Linked DNA regions of Celeribacter indicus. Each later gene encodes a partner of the first gene's protein in a complex. Links are inferred from orthologs where the notes say so. Each region holds a gene or a part of one and is shown on either strand. Other genes may lie near its edges. The genes, in order: P73_RS08830 and pnp.

The links.
Region 2: the proteins of P73_RS08830 (region 1) and pnp are in contact, whole or in part, in a cryo-EM structure (PDB 9QH0), measured with the Escherichia coli proteins. The link is inferred for Celeribacter indicus from one-to-one orthologs.

What each region holds. Positions count from the first base shown.
Region 1 is NZ_CP004393.1:1,750,736-1,762,819, reverse strand. The notes cover bases 8,509-12,084. They hold P73_RS08830 (Rne/Rng family ribonuclease), read right to left. Parts: upstream 11,712-12,084; coding sequence 8,709-11,711; downstream 8,509-8,708. Other genes in these bases: P73_RS08835 (cytochrome c biogenesis CcdA family protein), read right to left, coding at 8,509-8,551. In the rest of the region: P73_RS08870 (hypothetical protein), read right to left, coding at 207-485; P73_RS08860 (alanyl-tRNA editing protein), read right to left, coding at 750-1,466; P73_RS08855 (DUF3772 domain-containing protein), read right to left, coding at 1,463-3,925; P73_RS08850 (cysteine synthase A), read right to left, coding at 3,922-4,938; P73_RS08845 (cytochrome P450), read right to left, coding at 5,139-6,488; P73_RS08840 (hypothetical protein), read right to left, coding at 6,512-7,735; more of P73_RS08835, read right to left, coding at 7,799-8,508. UniProt on the Escherichia coli protein: Endoribonuclease that plays a central role in RNA processing and decay. Required for the maturation of 5S and 16S rRNAs and the majority of tRNAs. Also involved in the degradation of most mRNAs.
Region 2 is NZ_CP004393.1:425,326-440,858, forward strand. Bases 6,924-9,821 are described here. They hold pnp (polyribonucleotide nucleotidyltransferase), read right to left. Parts: upstream 9,490-9,821; coding sequence 7,357-9,489; downstream 6,924-7,356. Other genes in these bases: P73_RS02165 (glycosyltransferase family 92 protein), read left to right, coding at 6,924-7,278; putP (sodium/proline symporter PutP), read right to left, coding at 9,756-9,821. Outside these bases: P73_RS02120 (DNA translocase FtsK), read left to right, coding at 1-1,588; P73_RS02125 (LolA family protein), read left to right, coding at 1,669-2,283; P73_RS02130 (transglycosylase SLT domain-containing protein), read right to left, coding at 2,286-2,870; P73_RS02135 (AEC family transporter), read right to left, coding at 2,976-3,857; heat shock protein HspQ, read left to right, coding at 3,943-4,269; P73_RS02145 (ATP-binding protein), read right to left, coding at 4,287-4,751; P73_RS02150 (STAS domain-containing protein), read right to left, coding at 4,741-5,085; P73_RS02155 (GAF domain-containing protein), read left to right, coding at 5,178-5,657; P73_RS02160 (RluA family pseudouridine synthase), read left to right, coding at 5,650-6,297; more of P73_RS02165, read left to right, coding at 6,385-6,923; more of putP, read right to left, coding at 9,822-11,216; P73_RS02180 (SGNH/GDSL hydrolase family protein), read left to right, coding at 11,502-12,227; P73_RS02185 (hypothetical protein), read right to left, coding at 12,206-12,583; P73_RS02190 (Crp/Fnr family transcriptional regulator), read left to right, coding at 12,675-13,406; rpsO (30S ribosomal protein S15), read right to left, coding at 13,485-13,754; P73_RS02200 (DUF5665 domain-containing protein), read right to left, coding at 13,895-14,191; P73_RS24230 (calcium-binding protein), read left to right, coding at 14,411-15,533. UniProt on the Escherichia coli protein: Involved in mRNA degradation. Catalyzes the phosphorolysis of single-stranded polyribonucleotides processively in the 3'- to 5'-direction. Also involved, along with RNase II, in tRNA processing.

The DNA.
Region 1 (12,084 bases):
TTGTCAGCCATATCGAGGATCGTCTGCTCGATCCCGATCGGCTCGAGAAACTGCTTGGCAGCGTGCTCGGCCGCCGCTCGGATCAGGCCGAGCGCCGCCGCCAGCACATCGCCGAATTACAGCGGCGTGCCGCCGAATCGGAATTACGCCTTAAGCGCCTCTATGACGCTATCGAGGCGGGGGTGGCCGATCTGGACGACCCGGCGCTAACCGAGCGCATCGCCGGCCTCAAGGTCATCCGCGATCAGGCGCGGGCGGACGCCGACCGGGCGCAAGCGCTGCTCGACAGCCCCGGCCACAGCGCTGTCAGCCCGGCGATGATCCGGCAATTCTCGCAGATCGCACGCGATCGTATCCGGGACCGTGAGGGCGGCTATCGGCGGGATCACCTCCGCGCTCTGGCGCAGCGTGTCGAGGTGGCGGATGACGCAATTCGCATCATGGGATCGAAAACGGAACTGCTGAGGACGCTTGCGGGCGGCCAAGTGCGGCAATCGGCGGCGATTGGCGTGCCCAGATGCGGTCTGAAATGGCGGAGAGGAAGGGATTCGAACCCTCGAGACGGTTCCCCGCCTACACACTTTCCAGGCGTGCGCCTTCGACCACTCGGCCACCTCTCCGCCGGCGTCTATAGAGGAGATCGCGCGGGGGATGCAAGCCCCGGAGTGGCCGAAAGCGAATGTTTTTTGGCGAACCCCGCTCCGGCCATGGAAAATCACCTGAAATCAGGATGTTCCGGGACAGGCACCTCAGTCCAGATAGATCGTGACGCGGCGGGTGTCGCGGCCCTTGTTCTCGATCCGGCCAAGGCGCAGGCGGCCGATCTCCGAGAGGCGCGCGACATGGGTGCCGCCGCAGGGTTGCAGGTCGACCTGATCCGCCCCCTCGCCGATCCGCACGAGGCGGATCTTCCCCTGCCCCCGCGGCGGACCGACCGAGAGCGTCCGCACCAGCGCGGGATTGGCGTCGAGGCCCGCCTCGTCGATCCAGTCCTCGCGCACGACGAGATCCCGCTCGATCAGCGCGCCCAGCGCCGCCTCGATCGCGGCGGGATCCGCGGGCGGTTCGGGCATGCGGAAATCCAGCCGCCCCTTCTCCGCGCCGATCGCCCCACCCGTCACCGGCAGCGGGATCACCGCGCAGAGCAGGTGCAGCGCGGTGTGCACCCGCATGTGGCGATGGCGGCGGAGCCAGTCGAGACGCTGGCGCACCCGCGTCCCCACAGGCGGCAGGGCGGCGGGAACGGCAGGCAGGAGCACGATCTCCCCGCCCTCCCCCTTCACCGTCGTCGCGACGGCGAGGCTGCCGCCGGCCCAGTCGAGCCAGCCGCTGTCGCCGGGCTGGCCGCCGCCGGTCGGATAGAACAGGCTGCGGTCGAGCACGATGCCGCCCTCGGGCGTCAGCCGGCGCACCTCGCCCCCGGCCTCCTGGAGATAGGCATCGGCGTGGAACAGCGGTTCGGTCATGTCGTCTCCCCCTCGTCGCCTGCGCCCCCGTCGGGCATGTCCTCCGGCCCGATCGCGCCGAGGCGGTCGCTCTGCGACACGGTCGCGGCCTGCGAGGGCGGCACCGCGGGCACCTCCGGCACGGGCTCCGTACCGCGGCCGCCCAGCGCCTCCGGGTTGCGCAGCCAGATGTCGCGCTGCGCGAAGGGGATCTCGATCCCCTCCTCGGCAAAGCGCTGCGCGATGGCATGGTTGATGTCGTTCTTCACCGCGAGAACGAAGGTCACGTCGCGCAGGATCGCCCGGATCTCGAATTCCAGCGCATCGGCCCCGAAACTCATGAACAGGACCTGCGGCGCCGGGTTCATCGACACCATGGGCTGGTCCTCGGCGATCTCGCGCAGGATGCGCTCGACCTTGCGCGTGTCGGTGCCATAGGCCACGCCGACCGGCACGATCACCCGGCCGATCAGGTTGCCGCGCGTGTAATTCGTCACCTGGTTGGAGATGAGGTCGGCATTCGGCACGATCAGGTCGGTCTTGTCGAAGGTCTCGACCCGCGTGGAGCGCACCGATATGTCGCGCACGAAACCCATCTGGCCGTTGCCGACGTCGATCCAGTCGCCCTCCGAGATCGGGCGCTCGATCAGCAGGATGATGCCGGAGACGAAGTTCTGCACGATGTTCTGGAGGCCGAAGCCGATCCCGACGGAAAGCGCGCCGGCGACGATGGCAAGCGCGGAAAGATCGATGCCGGCGGCCACGATGGCGACGATGGCGGCAAGGAAGATCCCGACATACCCCGCCCCGGCGACGATGGCATTCTGGCCGCCCTTGTCGATCTTCGTCTTCGGCAGGACCGTGCTGCGCAGTCCGGTCTTGAACAGCCGCGTGATGCCGAGGCCGATGGCGAAGACGAGGACGAAGGTGAAGAAGTTGCTGGGGGAGATCTTCACCCCGCCCAGCGTCACGCCGGCGCGCAGCGTCGCCCAGAGCTCGAAGAGCTGGTCCTCGCGCACGCCCCAGATCAGCAGGAAGAAGGGGATGGAGGCGGTCACGATGCAGAAGGACAGCAGCACCGGCACGAGCGCGTCCCGCGCCCCGTCCGGCCGGCGCGTCACCAGCGCATAGAGATCGTAGCCCAGCCGCGACAGGACCGCCACGAAGCCGAGCAGCCCGAGCGAGCGCAGCAGCGGGAAGACGATGGCCTTCGCCGCGGTCATGTAGCCCGCCGCCGCGAGAACCACCGCGACGACGGAGGCGACGAGCACGATGCGGGTGATCGTCCTCAGGACGAGATAGGCAAAGTTGTGATCCTCGGCCATCTCGCCCTGGATCGCCCCGTCCGCCGGCGGCGTCGCGGGGGCGAGGATGCGGGCGAGGCGGAACAGGGCCCCGGCGGCGATGGCGACGAGCGGAAAGCTCAGCACGGCGACGGTCGCGGTGGAATAGCCGTCGATCTCCGCCAGCGCGCTCAGCCTGCCGTCGAACACCGACATCGTCCCGGCGAGCGCCCCCATCATCGTCGCCTCGCGCCGCCGCACCGAGCCGAGGTCGAGGATCGGCTCTCCCGCCCCGGTCGGATAGAACAGCCGCCCCGCGATCCAGCGCCAGAACAGATAGATCAGCCCGATCTGCGGGATCGCGGCGACGGCGACGAGGGCGCGGTCGCCCAGCAGGCCGGAGACCCGCGCCGCGAGCAGCAGCGCCACCAGACCGGCGAGCGGCACGACGATCTCGCCCAGGGAGGCGAGAAACCCGGTCACACCCTTGCCCGCCTCGCCGGAGACGCGGCGGCGCACCCATTCCGTCATCCGGTCCGACCAGCGCGGGCCGCGCGCCACCAGCACCAGCGCCACCACGAGATAGATCAGGATCGTCACCGCATTGGCCCGCAGCGTCGCGCGATTCTCGGGCGAGGCGAGATTGTCGGAGATCGTGGTCCAGGCCGCCACCGCGCTGTCGGCCAGCGCCCGTGCCGCCTCCGGCCAGAGCGTCGGGTTGAGCGGGCTCGGCCCGAGTTCGGTCAGCGCGTCGGCCTGCCGGTCGAGCAGCGTGCCGTCGATTTCCCCGATCAGCCCGTCCGCGCGGGTATAGGCCTCCTCGGCGCTGCGCACCGGGGCCCTGGCGGATTCGATCTGCCGGCGGAGCGCGCTCCGACGCTCCGCGACGTCGCGCGGCTCGACCGTCCCATCCTCGGGGGCGGGGCCGAGCGCCTCCATCTGCGCCTCGAGCGTCTGGATGCGCGAGGCATTCGCGGTCTGCGCCTGTTCGAAGGACAGCCGCCATTCGACCAGTTCCGCGCGGATCGCCTCGAGATCGGCATTCTCCGTGTTCCGGTCGTCGATCCGGTCCTCGGCCGCCTCGGCAAAGCTCTCCCAGCCCGCATAATCCGGCCCCCCCTCGCCCTGCGCGCTCAGCGAAAGCGGCAGGCAGAGGCAAAGGATCAGGACAAGACGGGCCAGAAGGTGTCGGATCATGCCTCTTCGTATACGTCAGGCAGCGGCCGCGGTCCACGGTCCAGCCAGTCCGGCACGGGCAGGCCCTTTTCCTTCAGGAACTCGGGGTTGAACAGTTTCGACTGATAGCGCGTGCCGTAATCGCACAACACCGTGACGATGGTGTGCCCCGGCCCCATCTCCCGCGCCATGCGCATCGCGCCGGCGACATTGATGCCGGTCGACCCGCCAAGGCACAGCCCCTCGTCGGCGAGCAGGTCGAAGACGACGGGAAGCGCCTCCTCGTCCGGGATCTGGCAGGCGAAATCGGGGGTGAAGCCCTCGAGATTGGCGGTGATCCGCCCCTGTCCGATCCCCTCGGTGATCGAATCCCCCTCGGACTTGAGCTCGCCCGTGGTGTAATAGCTGTAGAGCGCGGCGCCCATCGGATCGGCGATGCCGATCTTCACCCCCCTGGGCTGAAGCGCCATGCCCACCCCCGCGAGCGTCCCGCCGGACCCGACCGCGCAGATGAACCCGTCCACCTTGCCGTCGGTCTGGTCCCAGATCTCCGGGCCGGTCGTCTCGATATGGGCCTGGCGGTTCGCCACGTTGTCGAACTGGTTGGCCCAGATCGCGCCGCGCGGCTCGATCCGCGCGAGCGCCTCCGCAAGCCGCCCGGAATAGCGCACGTAGTTGTTCGGATTCCTGTAGGGCGCCGCAGGCACCTGCACGAGCTCGGCACCGGCGAGCCGGATCATGTCCTTCTTTTCCTGCGACTGGGTCTCGGGAATGACGATCACCGTGCGGAAGCCGAGCGCGGCGCCCACGAGGGCGAGCCCGATGCCGGTGTTCCCGGCCGTGCCCTCGACGATCGTGCCGCCCTCGCGCAGAAGCCCCTTCTCCATCGCGTCGCGGATGATGTAGAGCGCCGCGCGGTCCTTCACGGACTGGCCGGGATTCATGAATTCGGCCTTCCCGAGGATCTCGCAGCCCGTCGCCTCCGACGGCCCCTTGAGCCGGATGAGGGGCGTGTTGCCGATGCTGTCGATCATGTCTTTCCTGATGGGCGAAGGCGCGGGCATTCTGTCGGTCCTTTTATCTCGCGGTCCCGGAATGTGTAGGACGCCGGTTTGCGCAACTCAAGATGTGCCGGACCAGACAGGGACCGCATTCGCGAAGTTTGCGCAAAACCGGAACGTCCGTCCGTCTCCTCCCCCGGCGCGCCCGCCCGCGTCTTTCCGCCCGCCACCCCTCAGCCGCGCGGCGCAAGGCGCAGCCAGATCCCGTCCCGCGAGCGCACGGTGAGATGGGCGACGGGCACCGGCCGCCGCCCCTCCACCGTCTCGATGCGGAAGGCGCGCAGGATGAGGGCGAGGAAGAGCGGCCCCTCGACCATCGCGAATCCCGCTCCGGTGCAGACCCGCGGCCCGGCGGAAAAGGGGATGAACGCATCGCGCAGACATTGCCGCCCGTTCGCCGTCGCGAAACGGTCCGGGTCGAAGGCGTCCGGCCGCTCCCACAGATGCCGGTGCCGTCCGAGATGCCAGGGCGACAGCACGATCTGCGCCCCTTTCGGCACGTCGCGGGCGCGAAACCGCACCGGACAGGCCGCCTCGCGCACCATCATCGGGACCGGCGGATAGAGCCGCAGCGTCTCGCGGAACACGTCCTTGGTGAAACGCAGCTTCGACAGGTCGGAAAATTCCGGCACCTCGGGCAGCGTCGCGGCCTCCGCGGCAACGCGCTCCTGCACCTCGGGATAGGCGGCGAGCAGCCAGAGCGCCCAGCCGAGCGCGGTAGCCGAGGTCTCGTGCCCCGCGAGGAAGAAGATCGCCACCTGGTCGACCATTTCCTCCGTGCTGAACCGCGCGCCGGTCACCGGATCGGTCGTCGTCATGATCTTGGTCGCGAGATCGTCCGGCGCCGTTCCCGCCCGGATCGCGGCCATGCGCTCCGCCGTGAGACCGGTGATCAGCCGCCGGATCGCCCGCGCCCCCCTCCGCGCCGCCCGCCGATGGAACCGCGGCACCCATTTCGGCAGCGGCACGAAGGCCGCGAGGTTGAGGATCGGCTGGGCGCGCTGGTAGCTCTGGAACTCGTCGAAGACGGCGCGCGCCGTGTGATGGGTGATCGGGATCGAGAACAGCGTGCGGAAGATCACGTCCGCCGCCCCATGGGAGGCATGCGGCTCGACGTCGAAATCCCCCTCCTCCGCTCCGAGCCGCGCGACCATCTCACGCCCCGCCGCGAGCATCGCGGGAAAGGTGTCCTTCAGCCGCCCGCCCTCGAAGGCCGGGTCGATGATCCGCCTCTGCCGGAGCCAGGTCTCGCCATTGGTCAGGAACACGCTCTCCCCCAGAAGCGGCCGCAGCCCCTCCGCGATACGCGCGGATTTGGGAAAATCCATCGGCCGTTCGTTCAGCACCGTCTTCACGAGCGCCGGCTGGTTGACGAGATAGGAACGGAAGAAGGGCGTGCGGTATTCCGCCATCCACGCGCCGTAGAGCTTGTCCGGCTGGGCCGAGAGGATATCGCGCCGGAACAGCTTCAGATAGGTGCGCAGGCTCGTCTTCTCCGGCCGCGACGCCGGCCGGGGCGGCATGCCCGCATCCGGTCCCGCCTCCGTCATTGCGCCACGCTCGTATATCCGCTGGCCGGAATGTCGATCCGGCCGGGGCTCGGCTCGTGGGTGCCGTAACGGGCGCGCAGGCTCTGACCGCCCGCGGTGATGCGGAAATAATCGTACTCTCCCGGCCGGTCGAAGGCACAGAGATACTGGAAATGCAGGCGGAAGAAGCGCCGCCGGAGCTGCGCCTGTTTCTCCGGGCTCAGCGTCTGGCGGAAGGCCGCGGAAATCACCAGCGGCCAGACCTGGTCGTCGGGGGCGACGCCCGTCACCTTAGCCGGATCGCAGAGCGCGAAGCAGCACGGATCCCCCGGCGCGGTCACGTCGAGCCAGAACAGGTCGCGCGCCGCCGAAAGCTGCGCGAGGTCGCGGCGCAGCGTCTTCGCCTCCGGCAGGAAGGAAACCATCGGCACGACCTGCCCGAGCGTGAGGAAGGACAGCTCCGGCCCCTCCGGCCGCACCTCTTCCCGCCGCACGATCTCCGCGAGGATCTGGATGCCGAGATGCGCGCCCGAACTGTGGCCGATGACCAGAACCTCGTCCCAGTCCTCCTTCAGCGCGGCGGAAATCTCCGCGCGGAAGGCCGCCATGCGCGGCACGAGCGGCGGCGGATCGGCGCCGCACCAGCGGGCCGAGAAACCGTAGTCGTGCATCAGGTAATAGGCAAAGAACCTGCCGTCGAGCTTCCTGAACCCGTGCAGGAGCAGAAGCGTCACCGCCACCGCCGGCACCAGCCAGGCCAGCCGCGCAGCCGTCCCGCCCGCAAGTTGCAGCAGCAGCGCATAGAGCAGCGCCCCGGCCCCCAGCGCCACGAGCAACTGGCCGAGCAGCATTCCGACCGGGTAGAGCGCCGCGAGCACCGGCCCGCGCCTCAGCCGCATCAGCCGGAACAGCACGCCGGTGGAGAGATAGATCCAGGCGGTGCGGATCAGGACCAGATAGCTGCGCAGGACGCCGCCCTCCATGCTGTCCCGCACGATGTCGGACCAGACCAGCACGTCGATCTCCGTCCGGGTCGTCGCGCCGTCGATCTCCGCCTCGACCGTCCAGCCGAAATTGCCGCCCTGTCTGGGCGCGATGGCGAGCGAATAGCCGGAGATCCGCGCCTGTTCCGCCCCTTCCTTGCGATAGAGTTCGCGATAACGGCGCGGCGGCACCGGATCGTATCCGGGAATGTAGAACACCCGCCGTCGCCTGACCCGAGCTGCGTCCTGCCCGTCCATGAGGATCCCCTGTCGTCTTTCGGGGCAGCTTAGCGCGGCACCATGGTGAAATTAAGGCTTAATTCAACCGAGGCTGGCAAGTCCCGGAAAGGTCTCGAGCAGCCAGTAGGACAGGCGCGAGAAGGCGCCGGTCACCATCAGCAGCCCGACGAACAGCAACAGCCCGCCCATGATCTTCTCGATCAGGCCCATGTGGCGCTTCAGCCGGTTCATTACGCCGACCGCGCGGGTGATGAAGATGGCCGACAGCAGGAACGGCAGCCCCAGCCCGATCGCATAGATCGCCAGCAGCGTCGTCCCGCGCGAGACGGAGCCCTCGGAGGCCGCCATGGACAGGATCGCGCCGAGCTGCGGCCCGATGCAGGGCGTCCAGCCGAAGGCGAAGGCGAGCCCCAGCACATAGGCGCCGAAGGCCGAGCCGCCCTGGTCGCCCGCGTCGATCCGCGCCTCGCGGTCGAGGATCGGAATGCGGAAGACCGACAGGAAATGGAGCCCGAGCAGGATGATGACGACACCCGAGATCCGCGCGAAAAGCACCTGGTTCTTCAGGAAGAACATGCCGAAGGCGGAGGCGGTGAAGCCCATGAAGAGGAAGACCGTCGACAGGCCGAGCACGAAGAGCAGCGCCGGCAGCACCGCCTTGCGCGACCCGCGCCCGCCGTCGGTGAGTTCCCCCATGGAGATGCCCGACATATAGGCGAGATAGGGCGGCACGATGGGCAGCACGCAGGGGCTGAGAAACGACACCGTGCCCGCGGCGAGCGCCACGAGCATCGCCGGCAGGAGGGTCGCGTCGAAGAGGTCGATTCCGAACATGCGACGGTGATGCCACAGGCGGCGGCGGCGGGAAAGCGCCGCATGTGTCGCAGCCGCTCACTTTCCTGTTGCGCCCGTCGCCGCCCGCCCCGGCCCGGCACAAGAAAACGGCCGGATCGCTCCGGCCGTTCCTTTGTTCACTTGCGCAAGCCGCGGCTCAGCGCGCGACGTTCCACCAGCCGCGGCGCTTCGGCTTGCCGTCCTCCGCCTCGTCCCCGGCGCCCTCGGCCTCGGCCATCTCGGGCTCCTTCGCAGCGGTCTCCGCAGCCTCCCCGGCCGGTTCCTCCGCGGAACGCTCCTGCGCCGGTTCCGACGCTTCGCCGGCCTGCGCGGCAGGCACCTCCTGCGGTGCCTCCCCGGCGGCGGGCAGCGCCTCGGCGCCATCCTCCGCGGCGGCCTCTGCGCCGGTCCCGGCATGGGGCACATCCTCGCTGCCGGCGCTGATCCCGGCTTCGGGCGCACCGAGCGGTGCGGCGGCATCCGCCGCGGCCCCGACTGCGGTCTCCGGCGTGCCGGCGGCAGCTTCGGCCTCGGCGGCGAGCGCGGCGGCCTCGGCCTCCCGCTCGGCCTTCGTCTTGCGCTTGCGGGTGACGCGCTTCGGCTTCTCGGCCGGCGCCTCGCCCGCCTCCTCGCCCGTCGCAGGCTCCGCGGCCTTCGTCTTGCGGGTGCGCGTGACGCGTTTCGGCTTGGCCTCGGCGGTTTCGCCCTCCTCGGTCGCCACCTCGGCCTTCTTCGCGCGGCTGCGCTTCGGCTTCGGCGCCGCCTCGGCCGCGGGGGCCTCCGCGGGCGTCCCGGCACCGGCCTCTGCCGCTTCGGCCTCCGGGCTCTCTGCCTCGGCGGTCTTCCTGCGGCTGCGCGTGCGGGTCCGCTTCGGCTTTTCCGCGGCCTCTGCCCCGGTCGCCTCGGGCGCAGGCGCCTGCGCGGTCGCATCCGCGGCGGCGGCCTCCTCGGCAACGGCCGGTTCGGCGGCGGGACGCTCGTCCTCCGGCTGCTCCTCCGCCTCGGTGCCGGCCTCGTCCTCGGCGCCCTGCGTCTCCGCCCCGTCGATCTGGTCGCGCGACTTGCCGCGGCGGCGGCGGCGACGGCGGCGTTTCTTCGGCTTCTGGTCGTCCTCGCCGTTGACCTCCTCGGAGGCGACAGCGCTTTCCTCGACCTGATCCTCCTCGAGTTCGGCCTCGGCCTCGAGTTCCTCCTCGTAATCCGCCATCAGATCGGCGGAGGCGGAGACGACCGGCGCGGCCTCTGGCACGACGCGGGTCGCGGTCTTGAACCGTTCGAGCGAGAAATCGGGCGAGATCAGGAAGGGATCGGCCTCGATCCGCACGGCCATGCCATAGCGCGCCTCGATCTGGGCGATGTTCTCGCGTTTCATGTTGACGAGGTAGTTCACGATCGCGACCGGCGCCTTCAGAAGCACTTCGCGCGAGCGTTTGCGGGTGCCTTCCTCCTCGAGCTGGCGCAGGATCGACAGCGCCATGTTGTCGTCGGAGCGGATGAGACCCGTGCCATGGCAATGCGGACAGGGCTGCGTCGTCGCCTCGAGCATGCCGGGGCGCAGCCGCTGGCGGCTCATCTCCAGAAGGCCGAAGCCGGAGATGCGGCCGACCTGGATGCGCGCGCGGTCGGTCTTCAGCTTGTCCTTGAGCCGCTTCTCCACCGCGTTGTTGTTCTTGCGCTCCTCCATGTCGATGAAGTCGATCACGATGAGCCCGGCGAGGTCGCGCAGCCGCGCCTGGCGGGCGACCTCCTCGGCGGCCTCGAGGTTGGTCTTGAGAGCGGTCTCCTCGATCGAGCCTTCCTTCGTCGCCCGGCCGGAGTTCACGTCCACGGCGACGAGCGCCTCGGTCACGTCGATCACGATATAGCCGCCGGACTTGAGCTGCACGGTCGGGTTGAACATCCCGGCAAGGTAGCTTTCCACCTGGTAGCGCGCGAAGAGCGGAAGCGGATCGGTATAGGGCTTCACGTTCTTGGCATGGGACGGCATGATCATCTTCATGAAGTCCTTGGCCTCGCGATAGCCCGCCTCGCCCTCCACGAAGACCTCGTCGATGTCCTTGTTGTAGAGATCGCGGATCGACCGCTTGATGAGATCGCCTTCCTCGTAGATCTTCGCCGGCGCGACGGATTTGAGCGTCAGCTCGCGGATCTGTTCCCACATCCGCTTGAGATAGTCGTAATCGCGCTTGATCTCCGTCTTCGTCCGCTGCGAACCGGCCGTGCGGATGATGAGCCCGGCGCCCGACGGCACCTCGAGCTCACCCGCGATCTCCTTGAGCTTCTTGCGGTCCGCGGCATTCGTGATCTTGCGGGAGATGCCGCCGCCACGGGCGGTGTTCGGCATCAGCACGCAATAGCGGCCGGCCAGCGAAAGATAGGTGGTCAGCGCGGCGCCCTTGTTGCCGCGCTCCTCCTTCACGACCTGCACCAGCATGATCTGGCGCACCTTCACGACTTCCTGGATCTTGTACCGGCGCGGGCGCGGCTTGCGGACCCGGCGGATATCCTCCTCCGTGTCGTCGTCGGCGACGTTCTCGATGCTCTCGTCGCGGTCGCTGGCGCGGCCGGCGGTGTCCTCCTCGTCCTCGTCCTCCCCGGCGTCGTCGGCCTCGGCATCGTCGTCCTCGGGTTCCTCGACGGGGGTCTCCGCGACGGTGAAGGCGGGCGACGTGCCCTCCTCGACCTCGGTGCCTTCCTCGATCAGCGCATCGGCCTCGGAGGCCTCGGGCTCGATCACCTCGAGCGCGTCGATCTCCCGCGTCTCGACCGCATCACCGGATTTCACCTCCTCGGCCTTCGATTTCGGACGGGTGCGCGAGCGGGAGCGGCGGGAGCGTTTCGGCTTCTCCTCCTCTTCCTCCTGCGCCCTGGCATATTCCATTTCCTCGGCCAGCAGCGCCTCGCGGTCGGCGACCGGGATCTGGTAGTAATCCGGGTGGATCTCGGAGAAGGCGAGGAAACCGTGGCGGTTGCCGCCGTAGTCGACGAAGGCCGCCTGAAGCGACGGTTCGACGCGCGTTACCTTCGCGAGATAGATGTTGCCAGCGAGCTGGCGCTTGTTCTCGGATTCAAAATCGAACTCCTCGACCTTGTTTCCGTCGACCACCACGACGCGGGTTTCCTCCGCGTGGGTGGCATCGATGAGCATTTTCTTTGCCATTGTATGTGTCTTTCGTCACCCGAAACGGGCGCGCCTCCCCTCGGGGCGGCGACGCGGGTCGACGGGTGATGTTCTGGGGCGAGCGCTCGCGCGGCCAAGGGCACGGGGGCGCAACCGCCCCGTCCATGCCCAACTCTTGCCTCAGCGCGTTGCATCGCGTTTCTTCTCCGGCGCATCGCGGTCGGGGACATTGCCCCTTCCTCTGCGCCCGTTCAATTCCCCTGTCCTCTGCGGGACGCCGGGGCGTTTCACAGCCGTGCGGTTTTGTCATGCCGCGCGGCGCATTTCGGTCTGCTCTCGCGGAGAGGCCGGTCCCGGACGCATCGCGGTTCGCTTGCGAACCTTTGCCGTGCACCGCTTGGGCGGCTCCCGA
Region 2 (15,533 bases), 1.3 Mb from region 1 along the record:
GCCTGTCCAGCCCTCGAGGCAGGCCCAGGCCGAGGCGCAGCCGGTTCTGAAATTCGACCCGAAGGAGGCCGAATACGAGGTTCCACCGCTGTCGCTTCTGGAAAATCCGGTCAATATCGTGCGCCATTCGCTTTCCGACGAGGCGCTCGAGGAAAACGCGCGGATGCTGGAGAACGTGCTCGACGATTACGGCGTGAAGGGGGAGATCGTGTCGGTCCGGCCCGGCCCCGTGGTGACGATGTACGAGCTCGAGCCCGCGCCGGGTCTGAAGGCGAGCCGGGTGATCGGGCTGGCCGACGATATCGCGCGGTCGATGTCGGCCCTGTCGGCGCGGGTTTCCACCGTACCGGGGCGGTCGGTGATCGGGATCGAGCTTCCGAACGAGAACCGCGAAATGGTGTCCTTCCGCGAGATCCTGTCGGGCCGCGATTTCGGCGATGGCAAGCATGCCCTGCCGCTCGCGCTCGGCAAGGACATCGGCGGCGATCCGGTCGTCACGAACCTCGCCAAGATGCCGCACCTGCTGATCGCGGGGACAACCGGGTCGGGGAAATCCGTGGCGATCAACACGATGATCCTGTCGCTGCTCTATCGGCTGACGCCGGAGGATTGCCGGCTGATCATGATCGACCCGAAGATGCTCGAACTTTCGGTCTATGACGGCATTCCGCACCTGCTGAGCCCGGTGGTGACTGATCCGAAGAAGGCGGTCGTGGCGCTCAAATGGGTCGTGGCGGAGATGGAAGACCGCTACCGCAAGATGTCGAAGATGGGTGTGCGCAACATCGACGGCTACAACGGCCGGGTGAAGGAGGCGTTGTCGCGGGGCGAGATGTTCTCCCGTACGGTGCAGACGGGATTCGACGACGAAACCGGCGACCCGATTTTCGAGACGGAGGAATTCCAGCCCGAGAAACTGCCTTATATCGTGGTCATCGTCGATGAGATGGCGGACCTGATGATGGTGGCGGGCAAGGAGATCGAGGCCTGTATCCAGCGGCTTGCGCAGATGGCGCGGGCCTCCGGCATCCATCTGATCATGGCGACGCAGCGCCCGTCCGTGGACGTTATCACCGGCACGATCAAGGCGAACTTCCCCACGCGGATCTCCTTCCAGGTGACGTCGAAGATCGATTCGCGCACCATTCTGGGCGAGCAGGGGGCCGAGCAGCTTCTGGGCATGGGCGACATGCTCTACATGGCCGGGGGTGGGCGCATCCAGCGATGCCACGCGCCTTTCGTCTCCGACGAGGAGGTGGAAAAGGTCGTGTCCTACCTCAAGTCCTACGGGCCGCCCGACTATGTCGGCGGTGTGGTCGAGGGGCCGGACAGCGAGAAGGAGGCCGATATCGACGCCGTTCTTGGCCTCGGCAGCACCGGCGGCAACACGAGCGGCGAAGATGCGCTCTACGATCAGGCAGTCGCGATCGTCATCAAGGACCGCAAATGTTCGACCTCCTACATCCAGCGCAAGCTCGCGATCGGCTACAACAAGGCGGCGCGGCTGGTGGAGCAGATGGAGGAGGAGGGCGTGGTCTCCCCCGCGAACCATGTCGGCAAGCGCGAGATCCTTGTGCCCGAACAGTGACTTGCGCGCTCTCGGCGGTCTCGCGCGCTCGTGAGGCAAAGAGATGTGGCGGTGCGCGAAAACGGGCATATATTCCGGTCATGAAAAGATTTCTGACCGCTCTCGCGCCCGCCGTCCTGTTCGCCCTCTCGACCGTCGCTCCGGCGGTGGCGGAGAAATTGCCGCTGTCCACCCTCTCGGCCTATCTCAACGGTCTGTCGACGGTTCAGGCGGAGTTCGTCCAGACCAATGACGACGGATCGCGTTCGAACGGAACGGTGACGATCAAGCGGCCGGGGCGCATCCGCCTGGAATACGGCGGACCGGGGGATCCGCTGGTGCTGGGCATGGGCGGGCAGGTCGCGGTGTTCGATCCCGGCTCGAACGAGCCGCCGCAGCGCTTTCCGATGTCGCAGACGCCGCTCAACGTCATCCTCGCCCGCAACATCGACCTGACGCGTGCGAAGATGGTCGTGTCCCATACGGAGCGCAATGGCGATACGATCGTGCGCGCGCAGGATCCCGACCATCCGGAATACGGATATATCGACCTCATCTTCAGCAACACGCCGGTGCTCAAGGCCTGGATCGTGCATGACGAGAGCGGCGCGACGACGGAGGTGCAGCTTCAGCGGATGTCCCTTGGCGGGTCAGTGTCCGACGGTGTCTTCAACATCCGCTCGGAGGCGCGCCGGCGCGGCACGCCGCTCGACTGATCTCAGAGCTTGCGGCAGGCGATGAGCTGTTCGCGGTAGACGGCCGAACGTTTTGCGACATCGGCCGAGACGCGCAGGAGCCAGGCCTTCGAGTTGTGGCTGCCGCGGGCATAGCCGTTGCGGCCCTCGTGATAGGCGAGATACTGGCTGCGGGCGTCGTTCTTCGGGATGCCGAGCGTTTCGTAGCTCTTGTTCATGTACCATCCCATGAAATCGGTCGCGTCCCGGATCCGGTCGCGTTTTGCACCGCGGCGGTTCTGTTCCTTGCGATATTCCTCCCAGGTGGCGTCGAGCGCCTGGGCATAGCCGAAGGCGGAACTCTGGCGGCCCATCGGGATCACCCCCAGCACGAAACGGTAGGGGGTGCGGGCGTCTCCGATGAATTTGCTTTCTTGATAGAACGTCGCCATTTGCACGTTTACCGGGATGCCCCATTTGCGCTGGGTGTTCTGCATCGCGCGCAGATAGGCCGGACGTTCCGCCACGATGGAACAGGCGTTGTCGAGATCGCGCGGCGCGGAAAAATTGCCGCTGCCGCAGGCCGACACCAGTAGAAGAAGGGCCACGGCGCGAAGACGTCTGCTCATCTCTGCCTCTCGCTTTCTTGGTTTTGCGGCAGAATAGCGAATTCATGCGCCGTGTGAAATGTCTTTCCTGTGAGGGTGTATGTGCTGTTTGGCGCTCCGGCGGGCTCAGATCAGCAGGGCGAGGAGTACGGGCAGGACCACGATCGACAGCAGGGTGGAGGCGACGACGAGGGCCGCGACCGTGTCGGAATCGGCGCCGTATTTCTCGGCCAGCATGTAGGAGGTGACGGCGATCGGCGTGGCGAGCTGCACCACGAGCACGGCGAAGGGCACGGCCTCGAGCCCGAAGGCGAGACCGGCGAGCGCGGCGATGCCTGCGCAGAGCACCGCCTTGCCGAGTGCGATCAGCGCGGCGCGGCTCAGCCCCTTCGGATGCAGCCGTGCGACTGCGACGCCGAGGGTGATGAGCATGAGCGGGATCGCCACCTGGCCGAGAAGCGAGAGTGTGTTCATCGCGAAGCGGGGAAGGGTCCAGCCCTGCCACAGGAAGATCGCGCCGAGGGCGGTTGCCCAGACGAGCGGTTCGCGGAACGCCTTGCCGATCGAGCCGCCGCCGGCGGTGACATAGACACCGAAGGTAAAGGACCACAGTGCCATGACGGCGAAGACCACGACGGCATAGCTCAGCCCCGTTTCGCCGAAGGCGAAGAGGGCGAGCGGCAGGCCGAGATTGCCGGTGTTGCCGAAGATCAGCGGCGCGAGGAAGGTCCGCATGTCGAGGCGCATCACACGGATGAAGAGCCAGGCGGCGACGGTGACGCCGCCGTAGGCCACCGCCGCGGCGAGGGACAGGGCGGTGAGAGCCGCGGGGTCGATATCGGCCGTCACAAGCGAGGTGAAGATCAGCGCGGGCACGGAAAGGGTCATCGTGAGCTTGGTCACGAACTCGAGGCGGTATTCATGGCCCGAGCGGACCCATACGAAGCCGATCAGCGCCAGCAGGAAGACCGGCGAGACGATTTCGAGCACTGTCAGGACGAGGTTCACAGTCTGTTTCCCTATTTAGGGCCCGTCCCTTGTGGACAGGTGAGGTTCCAACGGTCTACTAACCGTTCATGGGGGTTGCAACGCCATGATGTCGACACGTGCCAAGTATCATCTCGGACAGGTGGTGTGCCACCGGCGGCACCGTTTCCGCGGTGTCGTCTTTGATGTCGACGCGAAATTCTCCAACACGCAGGAATGGTACGAGGCGATTCCCGAGGACCAGCGCCCGCGCAAGGACCAGCCCTTCTATCACCTGCTCGCGGAGAACGAGCAGAGCTTCTATGTGGCCTATGTGTCGGAGCAGAACCTGATGGCGGATTATTCGGGGGAGCCGGTGGACCATCCCGACCTGCCCGAACTTTTCGGCCCGTTCGAGGACGGGGCCTATCCGCTCGATTTTCAGTTGAACTGACCTGCGCCGGACCCGGATCAGGGGCGGGGCGAGACGGGCATGCGGAAGCTCGTGCGGTTGCAGTGGCCGTGCCGGACGTATTCGAGATCGCAGGTCAGCGCGCGGATGAGAAACCAGCCGAAGCCGCCTTCGGCGAGATCCGGGGTCGCGCACCCCGGCTCGGCCTGACGACCCGGCGGCGGCTCGTCCCCCGGCATGCTCCTGCCCGTGTCGAGGATCGTGCAGCAGAGGCCATCGGCGTTCCGTAACAGGCGGAGGTCGATCATGCCGCCTGCGATTCCGGCGTAGGCATGTTCGACGATATTGTTGAGCAGTTCGGCCAGAACGATCTCGACGCTCGCGATTTCGTCGCGGGCGATGCCGAGCGGTTCCAGTCCGGCACGGATGCTGCGAAGCGTGCGGCGCACGGTGAGGGTGTTGGCGGGAAGAATGATCCTTACCCTGGTGTCGGGGGACGTCTCCGCTGTGCCCTCAGCACGCATCTCTGCCACGCTCCAGCGCGTCGGCAACCGAGTCGTGGATCGTGAACACGCTGTCCATGCGCGTCAGGTGAAAGACGCGCTGAACCGTCGGATGAAGGTCGGCGAGCTCGAGGCGCTGGCCCTGGCGCACGGCCTTCAGCGCGGCGACGACCGCGCCGAGGCCGGAGCTGTCGAGGAATTCGACCTGCCCGAGGTCGAGGACGATCCGCGCGGGTCCGTCCTCGCTCAGCGCGCGCATCTCGTCCTTGAACCGGATCGCACAGGCCGCGTCGATCCGGCTTTCGTCGACGCGCACGACGCGCACATTCACAAGATCCCGGTGGTTGAGTTTCATCGGTGGCCCCTTTGTTCCCTGCATGGGCTGGACTCTAGCCAGCATTTCTTACCAATGGGTTTGCACATCCCGGAAAAACGAAGGAGGAGTGGATGGATTACAGTGCCCTGTCGGCCCGGATCGGGAGCCTCTGTGCCGGAGAGGAGGACACGGTCGCGCTGATGGCGACGCTCGTCTGCGAGGTCCACCACAGCGACGATCGGTTCGACTGGACCGGCTTCTACCGTGTCGTCTCCGAGGGCGTCCTCAAGATCGGGCCCTATCAGGGCGGTCACGGATGCCTCGTCATCCCCTTCGACAGGGGCGTCTGCGGTGCCTGCGCGCGGAGTGGCGAGGCACAGATCGTCGAAGATGTGGAGCGTTTCGCGGGGCATATCGCCTGTTCCTCCTCGACCCGGTCGGAGCTGGTGCTTCCGGTGCGCAATGCGCAGGGCGATCTGATCGGCGTCTTCGATATCGACAGCGACCGGGCCGCGGCCTTCACCGCGGAGGATGCGACCGCGTTGCAGGACATTCTCGACCGGGTCTTTGCCAGCACCGCCGCGCCATGCTATCCGCGCGGGCATGAGTGACGATTACGCCCCGCCGCAGGAGCCCCTGAGCATCCTCCATGCCGATCACGAGATCCTCGTGGTCGACAAGCCCTCTGGCCTTCTGTCCGTGCCGGGCAAGGGAGAGCATCTGTCCGACTGCCTCATGTCGCGCATCCGGGCGGTGTTTCCGGAAGCGCTGCTCGTCCACCGGCTCGACCGCGACACCTCGGGGGTGATGGTCTTTGCGCTGACGCCGCATGCGCAGCGCCATCTGGGGCTCCAGTTCGAGAAGCGCCAGACGAAGAAGACCTATGTCGCCTGGCTCCACGGCGAACTCGCGCCGAAGACGGGGACCGTCGATCTCCCGCTCATCGTCGACTGGCCGAACCGGCCGAAACAGAAGGTGGATCACGAGAACGGCCGGCCCGCGGTGACGGAGTGGCGGGTGGTGCGGCATGCGGAGGGGCAGACGCGGGTGCGGCTGATGCCGAAGACGGGCCGGTCGCATCAGCTGCGCGTGCACATGCTCGCGCTCGGCCATCCGATCATGGGCGATCCGTTCTATGCCGAGGGTCCCGCGCGGGAGGCGCCGCGGCTGATGCTGCATGCGGAGCAACTGCGGTTCCGCCATCCCGACGGTGGTGCGGGCCTCTCCTTCACCGCGCCCTGTCCGTTCTGAGCACCCTCTCCCGGCGTCCGGAGGCGAAGATCGCCCTGTTCGCGCCCGCCGCTTTTGCCTAGGCTGCCCTGCGAAAAGGAGATTTCCATGCTGTCGTTCCTGCGCCGCACCAGATCCATTTCCCGTATCGCCCTCGATCCGCCCCGGCCGTTCGTGGGTCGGGAGGGGCTGGCGCTCGTTGTCATCCTGCGCAACGAGGAGCGCCATATCGGCGAATGGGCCCGCTTCCACCTCGCGGCGGGGGTGCGGCATTTCCACGTCTACGACAACGGCTCGACCGACGGCACGCTGGTGCAGCTCGTCGCCGCCGTGGGCGTGCAGAACGTCACGGTAATGCCCTGGGACCAGAAGCTGCGCGACGGCATCACCGGGGCGGAGATCCACAATCAGGTGCTGGCCTATGCCCATGCCGTGCGCAATTTCGGCAGCGGGTTTCGATGGATGTCCTTCATTGACGTTGACGAATTCCTCGTCCCGAAATCCCATGACGATTTGATCTCCTGCCTTGCGCATCTCGAAGGGGAGGCGAATGTATCGCTGCCCTGGCACATGTTCGGGCGCAACGGGTTCGAAACCCCGCCGGAAGGCGGGGTCGTGCCGAACTACACCCGCCGCCATCCGGACCCGATGAGCCCGCTGAAAGGCATGTGCAATTTCAAGATGATCGTGGACCCCAGCCGGGTCACCGCGCTCAGGGTGCATTCGATCGAGACGGAGGGATCGACGGACAGCGTCAACGACAGGGGCGAGCGCGCTTCCGCCTCCGGACGGAAGGCGCCGGGCTTCTACTCCGCCGACCATATCCAGCTCAACCACTATTACACCCGCTCGAATGCCGAGCTTCAGGAGAAGATCGCGCGGGGCTCCAACATGACCCAGAACGAGGCCGACCACATGCGCCGTGTGATGCGCAAGGTCGATCAGATCGAGGCGGAGAGCATCGAGGATCTGGCGGCGAAACGGTGGTTCGCGGCGCGCTGATCCCTCCTTTGTGCTTCAAATACTCAAACAAAAAGCCCCGCCGGAGGCGGGGCTTTTCCTTTCCGGGAGGGACGCCGGTTACTCGGCCTCTTCCTCTTTCCTGACTTCTTCGCCGGTGGTCTGATCGACCATCTTCATGCCGAGGCGCACCTTGCCACGGTCGTCGAAGCCGAGGAGCTTCACGAAGACTTCCTGACCTTCCTTCAGAACATCCGACGGGTGGTTCAGGCGGCGGTTCTCGATCTGGCTGACGTGCACGAGGCCGTCCCGCTTGCCGAAGAAGTTCACGAAGGCACCGAAATCGACGAGCTTCACGACCTTGCCCTTGTAGACCTTGCCCTCTTCCGGCTCCGCGACGATCGAATAGATCATGTCGTAGGCCTTCTGGATGGCGTCGCCGTTCGGGGAGGCGATCTTGATCACGCCGTCGTCGTTGATGTCGACCTTGGCGCCGGAGGTTTCCACGATCTCGCGGATGACCTTGCCGCCCGAGCCGATCACTTCGCGGATCTTGTCGGTGGGGATGGTCATCGTCTCGATACGCGGTGCGTGGACGGAGAATTCGCCCGCGCCCGACAGCGCCTTGTTCATCTCGCCGAGGATGTGCATGCGGCCTGCCTTCGCCTGGGCGAGGGCCTGCTTCATGATCTCGGGCGTGATGCCTTGCACCTTGATGTCCATCTGGAGCGAGGTGATGCCATTCTCGGTGCCAGCGACCTTGAAGTCCATATCGCCGAGGTGATCCTCGTCGCCGAGAATGTCGGTGAGGATCGCGAAGGAGCCGTCATCCTCGAGCACGAGGCCCATGGCGACGCCCGCGACGGCGGCCTTGAGCGGCACGCCCGCGTCCATCATCGACAGCGAACCGCCGCAGACGGAGGCCATCGAGGAGGAGCCGTTCGATTCGGTGATCTCGGAGACTACCCGGATCGTGTAGGGGAAGTCGGTGGCGGCGGGCAGGACGGCCTGAAGCGCGCGCCATGCCAGTTTGCCGTGACCGATTTCACGACGGCCCGGAGAGCCGACGCGGCCCACTTCGCCGACGGAATACGGCGGGAAGTTGTAGTGCAGCAGGAAGTTCGAGCGGAAGTTGCCGTGCAGCGCGTCGATGATCTGCTCGTCGTCGCCGGTGCCGAGCGTCGTCACCACGAGGCCCTGGGTCTCGCCGCGGGTGAACAGGGCAGAGCCGTGGGTGCGCGGCAGGATGCCGGTTTCGCAGACGATCGGGCGGACCTGATCGAGGGCGCGGCCGTCGATGCGCTTGCCGTCCTTCACGACGGAGGAGCGCAGAACGGTCGATTCGAGCTTCTTGAACGCGGAGCCGAGATTCGTGTTCTCGAGCTGGTCCTCGGTGAGGCCGGCCTTGATCTCTTCCTTCACATTGGCGACGGCGGCCACGCGCTCCTGCTTGTCGAGGATCGCGTAGGCGGCCTTCATCTTCTCCTCGCCGGCCTTCCGCACCGTCTCGTAGAGGTCGGAGTAATCCGGCGGGGTGAAGTCGAAGGGTTCCTTCGCGGCCTCTTCGGCGAGGTCGATGATGCAGTCGATGACCGGCTGGATCTGTTCATGCGCGAAGGTGACGGCGCCGAGCATCTCGTCCTCGGTCAGCTCGTAGGCTTCCGATTCCACCATCATCACCGCGTCCTTGGTGCCCGCGACGACAAGGTCGAGGCGCTGGTCGGGGTTGTTGCGCAGATCCTGCATGTCGTCGACGGTCGGGTTCAGGATGTATTCGCCATCCTCGAAGCCGACGCGGCAGCCGGCGATCGGACCCATGAAGGGCGCGCCGGAGAGGGTCAGGGCCGCGGAGGCGGCGATCATCGCGACGACGTCGGGATCGTTGACGAGGTCATGGGAGAGAACCGTGCACATCACGAGCACTTCGTTCTTGAATCCCGGCGCGAAGAGCGGGCGGATCGGACGGTCGATCAGGCGCGCGGTGAGCGTCTCCTTTTCCGTCGGACGGGCCTCGCGCTTGAAGAAGCCGCCAGGGATCTTGCCGGCGGCGTAGTATTTTTCCTGGTAATGCACAGTGAGGGGGAAGAAGTCCTGGCCCTCTTTCTGTTGCTTGGCGAAGGTGACGTTGGCCATCACCGAGGTTTCCCCGAGGGTCGCGACGACGGTGCCGTCGGCCTGGCGGGCAATCTTGCCGGTTTCCAGCGTGAGCGTTTCCTCGCCCCACTGGATAGATTTTTTCACTTCGTTGAACATCAAGTGTATCCTGTTTGGGAGCACTCGCGGGCCCTCCCGCGTCTCCCGTTTTGCGTGGCGGCCCCATTGCCGCCGACCCCATATCCTATTTCACAACGCCGGGGTCTTCTGCGTTACGTCTCAGATGCGCAGGGCCATACAGGAAAATGGCTGTTTTGCAAAGCCATCATTGGGCCGCGCATGGTGTCGAGGTGGCGATCCGCCGGGCAAAGGAAAAGGGCGGACCCGGAGGCCCGCCCGCACATTGCGTCACCTGATCGTGAGGATCACTCCGCAGACGTCTCGAGCGCGCGGAATTCGCCGCGGTCCTTCGTCAGCAGGCTGACGATCACGATGGCGGCGGCGGAGGCGAGGAAACCCGGAATGATCTCGTAGAGCACCCCGGAGAGGCCGGCGGCGATCCAGATCCCCACCGTACCCGCGCCGACGACGAGGCCTGCGACGGCGCCCGCGCCGGTCATGCGTTTCCACGTCAGCGACAGGATGATGAGCGGCCCGAAGGCCGCGCCGAACCCGGCCCAGGCGTTGGAGACGAGGTCGAGCACGCTCGAGTCCTGGTTGGAGGCGATGAGGATCGCCACGACGCCGACGAGGGCCACGGAGATGCGCCCCACGGTCACCAGTTCGTGCTCGGTCGCGTTCCGGTTCAGGAACACCTTGTAGAAATCTTCGGTGAGCGACGAGGAGGAGACGAGGAGTTGCGAGGAGACCGTGGACATGATGGCGGCCAGAAGCGCGGCGAAGAGGAAGCCGGTCACGAGCGGGTGGAACAGCAGTTCGGAGAGCACGATGAAGATGGTTTCGGGATCTTCGAGCATGAGCCCATTGCGCTCCATGTAGGTGCGGCCGAAGATGCCGACGCCGACCGCGCCCGCGAGGGAAATCGCCATCCAGAGCATCGCGATGTTGCGCGCCACCGGTACGTCCTTCAGCGAGCGCACGGCCATGAAGCGCACGATGATATGCGGCTGGCCGAAATAGCCCAGACCCCATGCGAATGTCGAGAGGAAGCCCAGCAGCGTCAGCCCGTGGGTCATCGACAGGAAGTTCGGGTCGACCTCCGTCGCGAGGCGTTCGGCCGCCGCGTCCACGCCGGCGCCCTGGCCGGTGGTGAGGATGACGATGGGCATGATGATGAGGGCGAGCATCATGATGCAGCCCTGCACGAAGTCGGTGAGCGACACCGCGAGGAAGCCGCCGAAGACGGTGTAGACGAGGACGACGCCGAGGGTGAGCAGCACGCCGGTCATGTAGCCGCCGTCGAAGGCCGAGGCAAAGAGCTTGCCGCCGCCGACGAGGCCCGAGGCGGTATAAACCGCAAAGAAGACGACGATGATCACCGCGGAGACGACGCGCAGCGTAAGCGCGGCGGAGGGAAAGCGGTTCGCGAGAAATTCCGGGATCGTCAGGCTGTTGTCGTAGCGCTTGGTCTGTTCGCGCAGGCGCGGCGCCACGACGATCCAGTTGATGAAGGCGCCGACAAACAGGCCGATGCCGATCCAGGCCTCGATCAGCCCGGAAGCGTAGAGCGCGCCGGGCAGGCCCAGGAGCAGCCAGCCGCTCATGTCGGAGGCCCCGGCCGAAAGGGCCGCGACAGCGGGATGCAGATTGCGCCCGCCGAGCACGTAGCCCTCGGCGGTGTCCGTGGACTTGCGCCAGGCGTAAAAGCCGATGCCGAGCATCAGCGCGAAATAGAGGATCAGGCTGATCCAGACTCCGGTTTCCATGACATGTCTCCCCTTGTTGGTTTGGGCGGGGACCATGCAGAAGACGGCTTGCAAGGCAAGAAAAAGACGGTCCCCTGCGCAAAATAATGTGTCGCGGTCCAGATTCGGGACGCCAAACAGGATTTTGGCGAGAACGAACCGGGAATATTGGGAATTCCAGCTACTCGCGGAATTCCGCGCATTTAGACGTTTTCAACCAACTGTGCGGTATGCGAAGACTTGGATATCGGCAGGGGTGGGCCACCGAATCCCGTTCTGGACGACACAAAAGAGAGGCTATGGCCCATGCTGCGCACCCGCTTTCTGTCCCTTCTCCTGGCGCTTGGCGTCGGCATCTTCGCGGCAGGTTTCGCCGCACTGGCCGAGGAGGGCGACCCCGCCCGGCCTGCCGGCGCGCCGCGGATCCTGGCGATCGGGGACTCGATGATGGCCTGGCATCTCGTCAGCCGGAATTCCATCGCGGATGTCGTTGCGCGGCGGCTCGGGGAGCCCGTTGTCAACCGGGCCGTGGGCGGTGCACGCATCCTCTACGGTCTGCCGATTTCCGGCGCGATGGGGCTGAAGATCGCCCGGCAGTTCAAGGCGGGGGCCTGGGACTGGGTGATCGTCAACGGCGGCGGCAACGACCTCTGGCTGGGCTGCGGCTGCAAGGCCTGCGATCGCCGGATGGCGCGGATGATCGGGGCGGAAGGGCGGCAGGGCGCTATCCCCGATCTCGTCGCGGCGATCCGCCGGACCGGGGCGCGGGTGATCTATCTCGGTTACCTGCGCAGTCCGGGTGTGCCCTCGGTCATCGACGGCTGCCGGGAGATCGGGGACAGGTTCGAGGCGCGGATCGCGCGGTTGGCGTCGCAGGATCCCGGCGTGTATTTCCTGTCGCTCGCCGGTCTCGTGCCGGACGGGGACCGCTCCTATCACGGCATCGACATGATCCACCCGTCGAAGAAGGGATCCGATGTGATCGGCCGGAAGGTGTCGGAGATCATCCTTCAGGTCGAACGGGGCCGCTGAGGCGCGCGCAGGGTTTCGATCTGTTCGGGATCGAGCGGCCACCGGAGTGTTTCGGACACCCCGCTTTCTCCCGGCGTGTTGCCATCGGAGATGAAGATCGTGCGGATGCCACGCTGCGTCAGCCGCCGGCCGAGGGATCCGAGCGAAATTTCGTCCTGGCGCATGGCGAGAAAGACCGCGGTGATGCGGTCGTTGGCGCCGAGCAGGACGATCGCGTCTCCCGGCGAGCGGGCGATAAGAAGTTCCGCCCCCGGCAGGGCCTGCGCGAGCGCGTCCCGGAGCTGTTCTGCAAAATCCCTGTTGAGCGCGAGGATCACGAAGACCGGATCGGCAGGGCGAGGCGGCGGGCGGCGCATGGCGGGCGAATCCTGTTCGAAAAAAGCTGCCGCAAGCTGAACCAAACGCACCCTCTGCGCATTAAACTGTGACATAGACGGAGAAAGAAACGTGATCGTCGACAGGTGCGAAAACTGTCCGCTGAAGAGCAAGAACGCCTTCGTTCCCCTGACCGGAACGGAAGTGGATTTCATGAATGGATTCAAGAAGGGAGAACTGGCGGTCGAGGCGGGTACGACGCTCGTGACCGAAGGATCGGACGCGCCGCATCTCTATACCGTCCTGAGCGGCATGGGCATGAGGTACAAGACGCTGGAGGACGGGCGGCGGCAGGTGATCGGTTTCATCCTGCCAGGAGATTTCATCGGGTTGCAGGCGAGCGTGATGGGGGAGGCGCAGAACTCCGTGGACGCGAAGACGGACATGCGCCTCTGCGCCTTCCAGCGCCGTGACCTGTGGACGCTGTTCGAGCGGCACCCGGACCGCGCCTATGATCTCGTCTGGATGTCGGCGGTGGAGGAGAGCTTTCTCGGAGAGGCCCTGACCACGCTGGGACAGCGGTCTGGTCGGGAGCGGGTCGCCTGGGCGCTGGTGAAGCTGTTCGAACGTCTCTCGGCGCTCGGCCTCGATGACGGCGAGCGCGTGCCCCTTCCGTTCCGGCAGCAGGATCTCGCGGATTCGCTCGGCCTGTCGCTCGTGCACACGAACAAGACGCTGCGCGCCCTGCATGGCGAGGGGCTGGCGACCTGGGTGGACGGGGAACTGGAGATCGGGGATCTCGATGCGCTCAGGGACATCGCGCTTCTGGCCGAGGAGGGATTTCAGCCGCGGCCGCTGATCTGACCGTCAGAGGGGCCTGAACGCAAAAAAACCCTCCGGCAGGCCGGAGGGTTTTTGGAATCTTTTCGGTATCCGGCCGGCTCAGCGGCGCAGGCCGAGACGCTCGATCAGGGACTGGTAGCGCGCTTCGTCGCGGGCCTTGACGTAGTCGAGAAGCTTGCGGCGCTGGGCGACGAGCTTCAGAAGACCGCGGCGACCGTGGTTGTCCTTCTTGTGCGTCTTGAAGTGCTCGGTGAGCGTGGCGATGCGCGAGGACAGGATCGCGACCTGGACTTCGGGGGAACCGGTGTCACCGTCCTTGGCGCCGTATTCCTTGATCAGGCGGGTCTTTTCTTCAGGCGTGATCGACATCGGGGTCTCCTTTCGAAAACAGGGTTATGGCGCAAGCCGGGATGTCGTCCAGCAGGGCCCTTGGAGAAATCTCTTCGGCAGCTCGACCGAAGATGCGCGCATATAGGCGGATTCTTCAGGAAAGGAAAGGAATTTCTCCCTCACTCGCCGGTTTCGACCCGTGTGGTGTTCGATAGGATTTCCGCGGCGATCTGTTTCGCCCAGTCGCCGACGATGGGGACGAAGTCGATCTGGTTGAGAATGAAGGCCACGATGGAGACCACGATCGAGGCCCCCACGACCGACCCGAAGCCGAAGGCGAGGCCGCGGAGGAACTGGAACCACACGAGCCGGAGGGTCGAATTGTGGATTCGGATGAAGCGATGGTTGTTAAGCCGCGCGATCTCGTCGCGCAGGTCCTTGATATTGCTTTTCAAATCATCGCCGTCTTCGGACATCGCCGGGATTCCTCCTGCTCCTGTGATCCCTTCTCTGTAGCGCATTGCGGACGACGAGGGAAATTAACCTTTTCAAACAGGGATTTAGATTGAGTTTTCGGGATTATTTCCTTTGAGATCAGGCCGGATCGCGTATTTTTCAGGAGGAGTGTGGATCTGTGAGGTGTCGCGATGCTTTGGGCATTGGCGTTGATAGGACTGTTCCCTGCGGCGATGGCCGTGAGCGATCTGACAGTCTCCGAAGAGACGGAGTCCGATGCGGAACCCGGCGCGGAGGAGGCCGGAGCGGAAGAGACGGGCGCGGAGGGTTCGGTGACGATCGACCTGCTCGCCCCGACGGGCGATCTTTCCGCGGAGGACGATGCCGTCGATGTCGAGGCGATGGACAGTGCGGCGGTGCCGGAGGTGGAAAGCGACGGGATCGCGGAAGAGGTCGAGCACGAGGTGGCGGAGGGCTCCGGCGAAACCGTGCTTCATGATTTCCGGCCGGGCGAGGATCATGTGACCCTGCGGATCGGTGACGGCGGCGAGGGGGAATTCATCGTCGAGGCTGCCCATGACGCCGACGGAGCGGAGATCGGGGTGAGCCTGTCCTACGCGACCGAGGAGGACGAGACGACGGTGACCTTTATCGGCATGTCCGACCTGCCCTTCGGCGACATCTCCGTCGAGATCACGGATCCGGAGACCGGGGAGCTGCGTCTTTACAGCCTTGCGGAACTCGGGGATTTCGGCGCCCTCGCGCCGAACGATCCCGACCTGCCGGATCTGCCCGGCCCGGCAGGCAGCGACGGCGAGGAGGTGTTGCAGGTCAACGATCCAGATGTGCCGGACGATCCCGTTCCGGGCGGAGAGGAGGATATCGTCCTGCCCCCGCAGACGGATATGGATATGTCTCTGCGCGCGGCGACGGGAGAAGCGCGGCTCTTCGAACTGGGCGACGGAGGGGAAACGCTGATCCTGCCCGATGATCCGATGGAGGGCGGGCTCGATGCCACGCTGACGGGGGATGAGAGCGGCGCGCCGGCGATCCGGACGGAGGGCACGCTCAACATCGTCATCGGGGGTGCCGGTGACGATACGATCGTCACGGGTGACGCGGCGGCGATCGTCGAGGGGGGAGATGGCAATGACATGATCCGTGGCGGTGACGGCACGGCGATCCTGTCGGGTGGTGCGGGCGACGACGTCATCCATGCGGGCGACGATACGGGATCGCACTATATCCTTTCCGGCGGCGGAGGCGCGGATGCGCTCCATGGCGGTGCGGCGGCGGACACGATCCTGATGGACATTTCGGACACGGCATCCGGCGGCGCGGGGGCGGACCTGTTCAGGCTGG